Regions from separate parts of the Streptomyces sp. NPDC091387 genome, predicted to be linked through region 3. Evidence: predicted binding sites of a transcription regulator. Region 3 holds the regulator's gene; each other region holds the start of a gene.

Region 1 (2,264 bases), on a different contig from region 3:
TCCCTGGAGAAGAACCACCCGGGCATCGCCGCCCGCGTCCTGGACGACCAGGGCAAGCTCCGCCGCTTCGTGAACGTGTACGTCAACGACGACGACGTGCGCTTTGAAGGCGGTCTGGAAGCGGTCACCCCGGACGGCGCGGGTGTCTCGATCATCCCGGCCGTCGCCGGCGGCTGCTGACCCCCGGGACCCGCGCGGTCCCGCCCCACCGCGTCACCGGAATTGCCCCCTCCGCGACAGAAGCGGAGGGGGCAATTCTGCATGGTTGAACGCGGTAGAGTGTGGGAAGTCCCCTCCGCTGCCCGTGCCCCCGCATATGAGAATGCGCCCGGCCACGACAAGATGCAGCCAAAGTAACTGAACCTCTTGCGCCATAAGTCGCCTTTGCCTGGCCCGACTTGCCCTGGAATCTTATGAGTTACTCATATTCGGGCGATCGGCGCTGCCCAGAATTCTCGTCCGATTGACCTGTTGCAGAGGGCAGTTGGGCAGATACATTCGGCCGCGGTCGACGCGTTCCGGCGCACGCACCCTCTCCTGTCGGAGGGTGAGTTCTGACCCGGGCCCGCGAAGTGCGGTCCTGTGCAAGGGCCAGTAATAGGGGAGTTAGGCATGGCTCAGGGCACCGTCAAGTGGTTCAACGCGGAGAAGGGGTACGGCTTCATCGCGGTCGACGGTGGTGCGGATGTTTTCGTCCACTACAGCGCGATCCAGATGGACGGATACCGCACCCTCGAAGAGGGTCAGCGAGTTGAATTCGAGATCTCGCAGGGCCAGAAGGGGCCGCAGGCGGACATGGTCAAGCTCGCTGTCGGCTGAGCTCGGCACGGTCGGCCAACGACACTACTCACGCACGGAGGGCCCGTACCCCCTGGGGTACGGGCCCTCCGTGCGTCCCGAGCCCCTTCGCACGCGCGCTCCGGTTGTCCACACTCCGGAGAGGGACGCTTGCACTCTCGGGGGTCGAGTGCTAATCATTGGGCTTAGCACTCTCCGGGTGAGAGTGACAGAAACTTGGACCGGGCCGGTGAGGCCCGCAGGTCTGTCGGGGCAAGGAACCGGCAGGCGGCAGGCCGTCCGTCGCGGGCGCCACTCGGTCCGGAGAAATCCACCCCTGTCCGGGAGGACCACTTCATATGGCCAAGATCATCGCGTTCGACGAGGAGGCCCGGCGCGGTCTTGAGCGCGGCATGAACCAGCTCGCCGACGCCGTCAAGGTCACCCTCGGCCCCAAGGGCCGCAACGTCGTCCTTGAGAAGAAGTGGGGCGCCCCCACGATCACCAACGATGGTGTTTCCATCGCCAAGGAGATCGAGCTGGAGGACCCGTACGAGAAGATCGGTGCGGAGCTGGTCAAGGAGGTCGCCAAGAAGACGGACGACGTCGCCGGCGACGGTACGACCACCGCCACCGTTCTCGCTCAGGCGCTCGTCCGCGAGGGCCTTCGCAACGTGGCCGCGGGTGCGAACCCGATGGCTCTCAAGCGGGGCATCGAGAAGGCCGTCGAGGCCGTCTCCGCCGCCCTCCTGGAGCAGGCCAAGGACGTGGAGACCAAGGAGCAGATCGCTTCGACCGCCTCCATCTCCGCCGCTGACACCCAGATCGGCGAGCTCATCGCCGAGGCCATGGACAAGGTCGGCAAGGAAGGCGTCATCACCGTCGAGGAGTCCCAGACCTTCGGGCTGGAGCTCGAGCTCACCGAGGGTATGCGCTTCGACAAGGGCTACATCTCGGCGTACTTCGCCACGGACATGGAGCGCATGGAGTCGTCCCTGGACGACCCGTACATCCTGATCGTGAACTCGAAGATCAGCAACGTGAAGGACCTCCTTCCGCTGCTGGAGAAGGTCATGCAGTCCGGCAAGCCGCTGCTGATCATCGCCGAGGACGTCGAGGGCGAGGCCCTGTCGACCCTGGTCGTCAACAAGATCCGTGGCACCTTCAAGTCCGTCGCCGTCAAGGCTCCGGGCTTCGGTGACCGCCGCAAGGCCATGCTCGGCGACATCGCCATCCTCACCGGTGGCACCGTCATCTCCGAGGAGGTCGGCCTCAAGCTGGAGAACGCCGGTCTCGACCTGCTCGGCCGTGCCCGCAAGGTCGTCATCACCAAGGACGAGACGACGATCGTCGACGGCTCCGGTGACAGCGACCAGGTTCAGGGTCGCGTCAACCAGATCCGTGCCGAGATCGAGAACTCCGACTCGGACTACGACCGCGAGAAGCTCCAGGAGCGCCTCGCGAAGCTGGCCGGCGGCGTGGCCGTC
Region 2 (2,264 bases), on a different contig from region 3:
GACCGAAGGTGTTGGACTCCTCGACGGTGATGACACCGTCCTTGCCGACCTTGTCCATCGCGTCCGCGATGAGGTCGCCGACCTGGCTGTCCTGCGCGGAGAGCGCGGCCACGGCGGCGATGTCGGACTTGTCGTCGATCGGACGGGCGGTCGCGAGGAGCTCCTCGGACACGGCCTTGACCGCGGCGTCGATGCCCTTCTTCAGGGCGGCCGGGGACGCACCCGCGGCCACGTTGCGCAGGCCCTCGCGGACGAGCGCCTGAGCGAGCACGGTGGCGGTGGTCGTACCGTCACCCGCCACGTCGTTGGTCTTGGTCGCCACCTCCTTCACCAGCTGGGCACCGAGGTTCTCGTACGGGTCGTCCAGCTCGACCTCGCGCGCGATGGTGACACCGTCGTTGGTGATGGTGGGCGCACCGAACTTCTTGTCGATGACGACGTTGCGGCCCTTGGGGCCGATCGTCACCTTCACCGTGTCGGCAAGCTTGTTGACGCCGCGCTCGAGGGCGCGACGGGCGTCCTCGTCGAACTTCAGGATCTTCGCCATGGAGCTGAACTGTCCTCTCAAAACAAGAACTGCGCCCCTCGCCGCCCGGCTAGTTATTTCGCAGGGGGCCAGGGGCGCAGAACAGAAGCAAACGTGGGTGAATTACTTCTCGATGATCGCGAGCACGTCGCGGGCCGAGAGAACGAGGTACTCCTCGCCGTTGTACTTCACCTCGGTGCCGCCGTACTTGCTGTACAGCACGACATCGCCGGTCTTGACGTCGAGCGGAAGGCGCTCGCCGTTCTCGAAGCGGCCCGGTCCAACGGCCAGGACGACGCCCTCCTGGGGCTTCTCCTTGGCAGTGTCCGGAATAACCAGGCCGGAGGCCGTGGTCTGCTCGGCGTCGAGCGGCTGGACCACAATGCGGTCCTCGAGCGGCTTGATCGCAACCTTGGAGCTGGTCGACACGATCCGGTCTCCCCCTTCGGAGATCTCACGGGGTTAACAGTCTTTGGTGGGCGACCAGGTGGGCCCGTCGTCGCGGGTGCCGGACCTGCCGGTCGCACAGTACTGCTGGCACTCTCCAGTGGGGAGTGCCAGCACTGAGACTATGACCGCGATTAGCACTCGGTCAAGCGGAGTGCCAATTCACGCCCCTCGTGGCGTCCAAGTCGTTCGGCGTCACGGCCCGGACCCGGCTCGAACCGGCCCTGCCACAGGGAGAACGCCCGGCCCCTCCCGACCGTTCCGGACCCCTGCGGCCGGCCGCAGGCGACGACGACCACCGAACCCGGCGCCCCGTGGTCACCGCGCGCCGCCGCCGGCCGCACCGCAGCCGGACTCGGCGGCCGGTTCACCCGCTGCGCGGCCTTGCGGCCCAGCCGTTCGATCGGGTCCACCGACTGCGCGCAGCCGGAGGTGGCGGTCAGGAGCGCACCGGCGGCCAGTAGTCCGGCCAGCAGCCGGTGCGCCCTTCTCATACGTAGTCCTCCAGCCGGGCCACGGCGTATCCCTTGTCCGTGATGACCTTCATGACGGCCCGGACCAGGTCGGGCATGGAGCCCTTCCAGTCCTTCTTGCCGCGGAAGTGCGTGAGGATGATGTCTCCGGGGTGCAGGTCCTGGTCCTCCTCCCGCCACTCCATGTGGTCGGGGAAGGCCTCCGCCGACCACAGGGGCACGGCGGTGATGCCGCAGGACTTGGCGATCCGGAGGGTGTCGCCGTTGTAGTTGCCGTACGGCGGCCGGAAGAGCCGGGGGCGCTCGCCGTACTGCTTCTCGATGATGTCCTGCTGGTCGCAGATCTCCTGCTTCTGCTCGCCGTAGGAGAGGCCGGGCAGGTAGCGGTGGTTGAGCGTGTGGTTGTTGAGGGCGACACCGCGGGACTGCGCGTCCTTGAAGTACCCGTAGTCGTCGCTCACCAGGTAGTCGCTGAGGAACGCGCTGTACGGGATGTTCAGGTCCGACATCATCTTCAGCAGTTCGGGGTCCTTGTCGTCCCCGTCGTCCATCGTCAGGAAGACGATCTTCTTGTCGGTCGGGACCGTGGTGAAGACCGGCGGCAGCGAGTCGTCACCGCCCTCGACCTCGAAGCCCTCGCGGGTCGTGATGTGCGGCTTCACGGCGGGCGGGACTGGGGCGGCCAGCGGTGTGCTCGCCAGGCCCCACTTCTTGGCGGCGACCGCGCGGGCCGCCTGGGCGAGGCGCGCCTTCTCGGCCTGCGCGGCGCGGGTGCCCGCCGCCCCCGCGTTCCCGGCCGGACCGCCCGGCTGGCCGGC
Region 3 (2,264 bases):
CCCAGTACGTGGTCGAAGTGCGGATGACTCAGTGCGATATGTGTCACCCTCCGGCCGAGCAGCCGCTCGGCCCGGGTCCGCAGTTCGACTCCCTCCCGGAGCGTCGAACCGGTGTCGTAGAGCAGGGCCCCGTCCGCTCCGGCCACCAGTGCGACCGTCGCGTCCCAGCGGGGCAGCCGCCGCCGGCCCACACCGTCACCCAACCGCTCCCAGCCGAACTCTTCCCAAGCGACGTCCATACGGAGACGCTATCGGCAACGACCTGCGCGGTCTCGGGGTAGCGTGGCCGGTCGCCCTTGCTAGGGGCCCACCCCGTCGCCGTACACTGACCGGGGGATCGCTGGCACTCGAACGGACAGAGTGCCAGAGCACGTCCCGGGAACGACCCGAGATCGACCGAGGTAGACAGCTGGAGGTGTGCGCGATGCTCAGCGAACGCAGACTCGAAGTGCTGCGCGCCATCGTCCAGGACTATGTCGGCACCGAGGAGCCCGTCGGCTCCAAGGCGCTCACGGAGCGGCACAAGCTGGGGGTCTCCCCGGCCACCGTCCGCAACGACATGGCGGTGCTGGAGGACGAGGGCTTCATCGCCCAGCCCCACACCAGCGCGGGACGCATCCCTACGGACAAGGGCTACCGGCTCTTCGTCGACCGGCTCGCGGGCGTCAAGCCCCTGTCGTCGCCGGAGCGCAGGGCCATTCAGAATTTCCTCGACGGCGCGGTCGACCTCGACGATGTCGTGGGACGGACCGTACGGCTGCTCGCGCAGCTGACCCGGCAGGTCGCCGTCGTGCAGTACCCCTCGCTGACCCGCTCGACGGTGCGGCACGTGGAACTGCTCCTGCTCGCCCCCGCCCGGCTGATGCTCGTGCTGATCACGGACACCGGCCGGGTCGAACAGCGGCTGGTCGACTGCCAGACGCCGTTCGGTGAGACCTCTCTCGCCGATCTGCGGGCCCGGCTCAACAGCCGGGTGGTGGGACGCCGCTTCGCGGACGTCCCGCAACTGGTGCAGGACCTGCCGGAATCCTTCGAGAGCGAGGACCGGACGACCGTGTCCACCGTGCTCTCGATCCTGCTCGAAACCCTCGTCGAGGAGACGGAGGAGCGGCTGATGATCGGCGGCACCTCCAACCTCACCCGCTTCGGGCACGACTTCCCTGTGATGATCCGGCCGGTGCTGGAGGCATTGGAGGAGCAGGTCGTGCTGCTGAAGCTGCTCGGCGAGGCCAAGGACTCGGGCATGACCGTACGAATCGGGCACGAGAACGCCCATGAGGGCCTCAACTCCACGTCCGTCGTCGCGGTCGGCTACGGTTCGGGCGACGAGGCAGTCGCCAAACTCGGCGTGGTCGGACCGACCCGCATGGACTACCCCGGAACGATGGGAGCGGTACGCGCAGTGGCACGTTACGTCGGACAGATCCTGGCGGAGTCGTAAGTGGCCACGGACTACTACGCCGTACTCGGCGTGCGCCGCGACGCTTCTCAGGACGAGATCAAGAAGGCCTTCCGGAGGCTCGCACGCGAGCTGCACCCGGATGTGAACCCCGACCCGAAGACCCAGGAGCGGTTCAAGGAGATCAACGCCGCTTACGAGGTGCTGTCGGACGCCCAGAAGAAGCAGGTCTACGACCTCGGCGGCGACCCGCTGTCCGCCTCCGGCGGAGGAGGTGCGGGCGGCTTCGGACAGGGCGGCTTCGGCAACTTCTCCGACATCATGGACGCGTTCTTCGGCACGGCGTCGCAGCGCGGACCCCGTTCGCGCACCCGGCGCGGCCAGGACGCCATGATCCGGCTGGAGATCGACCTCTCGGAGGCGGCCTTCGGCACGACCAAGGACATCCAGGTCGACACGGCCGTCGTCTGTACGACCTGCAGCGGAGAGGGCGCCGCACCCGGCACCTCGGCCCAGACATGTGACATGTGCCGCGGCCGCGGCGAGGTCTCCCAGGTCACCCGGTCGTTCCTCGGCCAGGTCATGACCTCGCGGCCCTGCCCGCAGTGCCAGGGCTTCGGCACGGTCGTGCCGACCCCCTGCCCGGAGTGCGCCGGCGACGGCCGCATCCGCTCGCGGCGCACCCTCACCGTGAAGATCCCCGCGGGTGTCGACAACGGCACCCGCATCCAGCTCGCGGGCGAGGGCGAGGTCGGCCCCGGCGGAGGCCCGGCCGGCGATCTCTACGTCGAGATCCACGAGCTGCCGCACGCGGTGTTCCAGCGCCGCGGCGACGATCTGCACTGCACGGTCACCATCCCCATGA

Evidence for each region. The regulator HrcA, encoded in region 3, represses chaperone genes, less so after heat shock. The targets are predictions, from matches to a motif close to TTNGCACTCNGNNNNNCNGAGTGCNAA.
Region 1: groL (chaperonin GroEL) is a predicted target of HrcA. The motif match lies at 948-974, and genes of this name have one in related genera.
Region 2: groES (co-chaperone GroES) is a predicted target of HrcA. The motif match lies at 1,061-1,087, and genes of this name have one in related genera.

What each region holds. Positions count from the first base shown of each region.
Region 1 covers NZ_JBIVTZ010000011.1:184,521-186,784, reverse strand. Annotated here, with positions in the region: gene ACIQM0_RS23675 (MoaD/ThiS family protein) at 1-180, shown strand, start outside; gene ACIQM0_RS23670 (cold-shock protein) at 613-819, shown strand; gene groL (chaperonin GroEL) at 1,137-2,264, shown strand, end outside.
Region 2 covers NZ_JBIVTZ010000010.1:198,432-200,695, reverse strand. Annotated here, with positions in the region: gene groL (chaperonin GroEL) at 1-547, opposite strand, end outside; gene groES (co-chaperone GroES) at 650-958, opposite strand; gene ACIQM0_RS22085 (hypothetical protein) at 1,108-1,467, opposite strand; gene ACIQM0_RS22080 (polysaccharide deacetylase family protein) at 1,464-2,264, opposite strand, start outside.
Region 3 covers NZ_JBIVTZ010000001.1:431,602-433,865, reverse strand. Annotated here, with positions in the region: gene ACIQM0_RS02175 (MBL fold metallo-hydrolase) at 1-239, opposite strand, end outside; gene hrcA (heat-inducible transcriptional repressor HrcA) at 425-1,441, shown strand; gene dnaJ (molecular chaperone DnaJ) at 1,442-2,264, shown strand, end outside.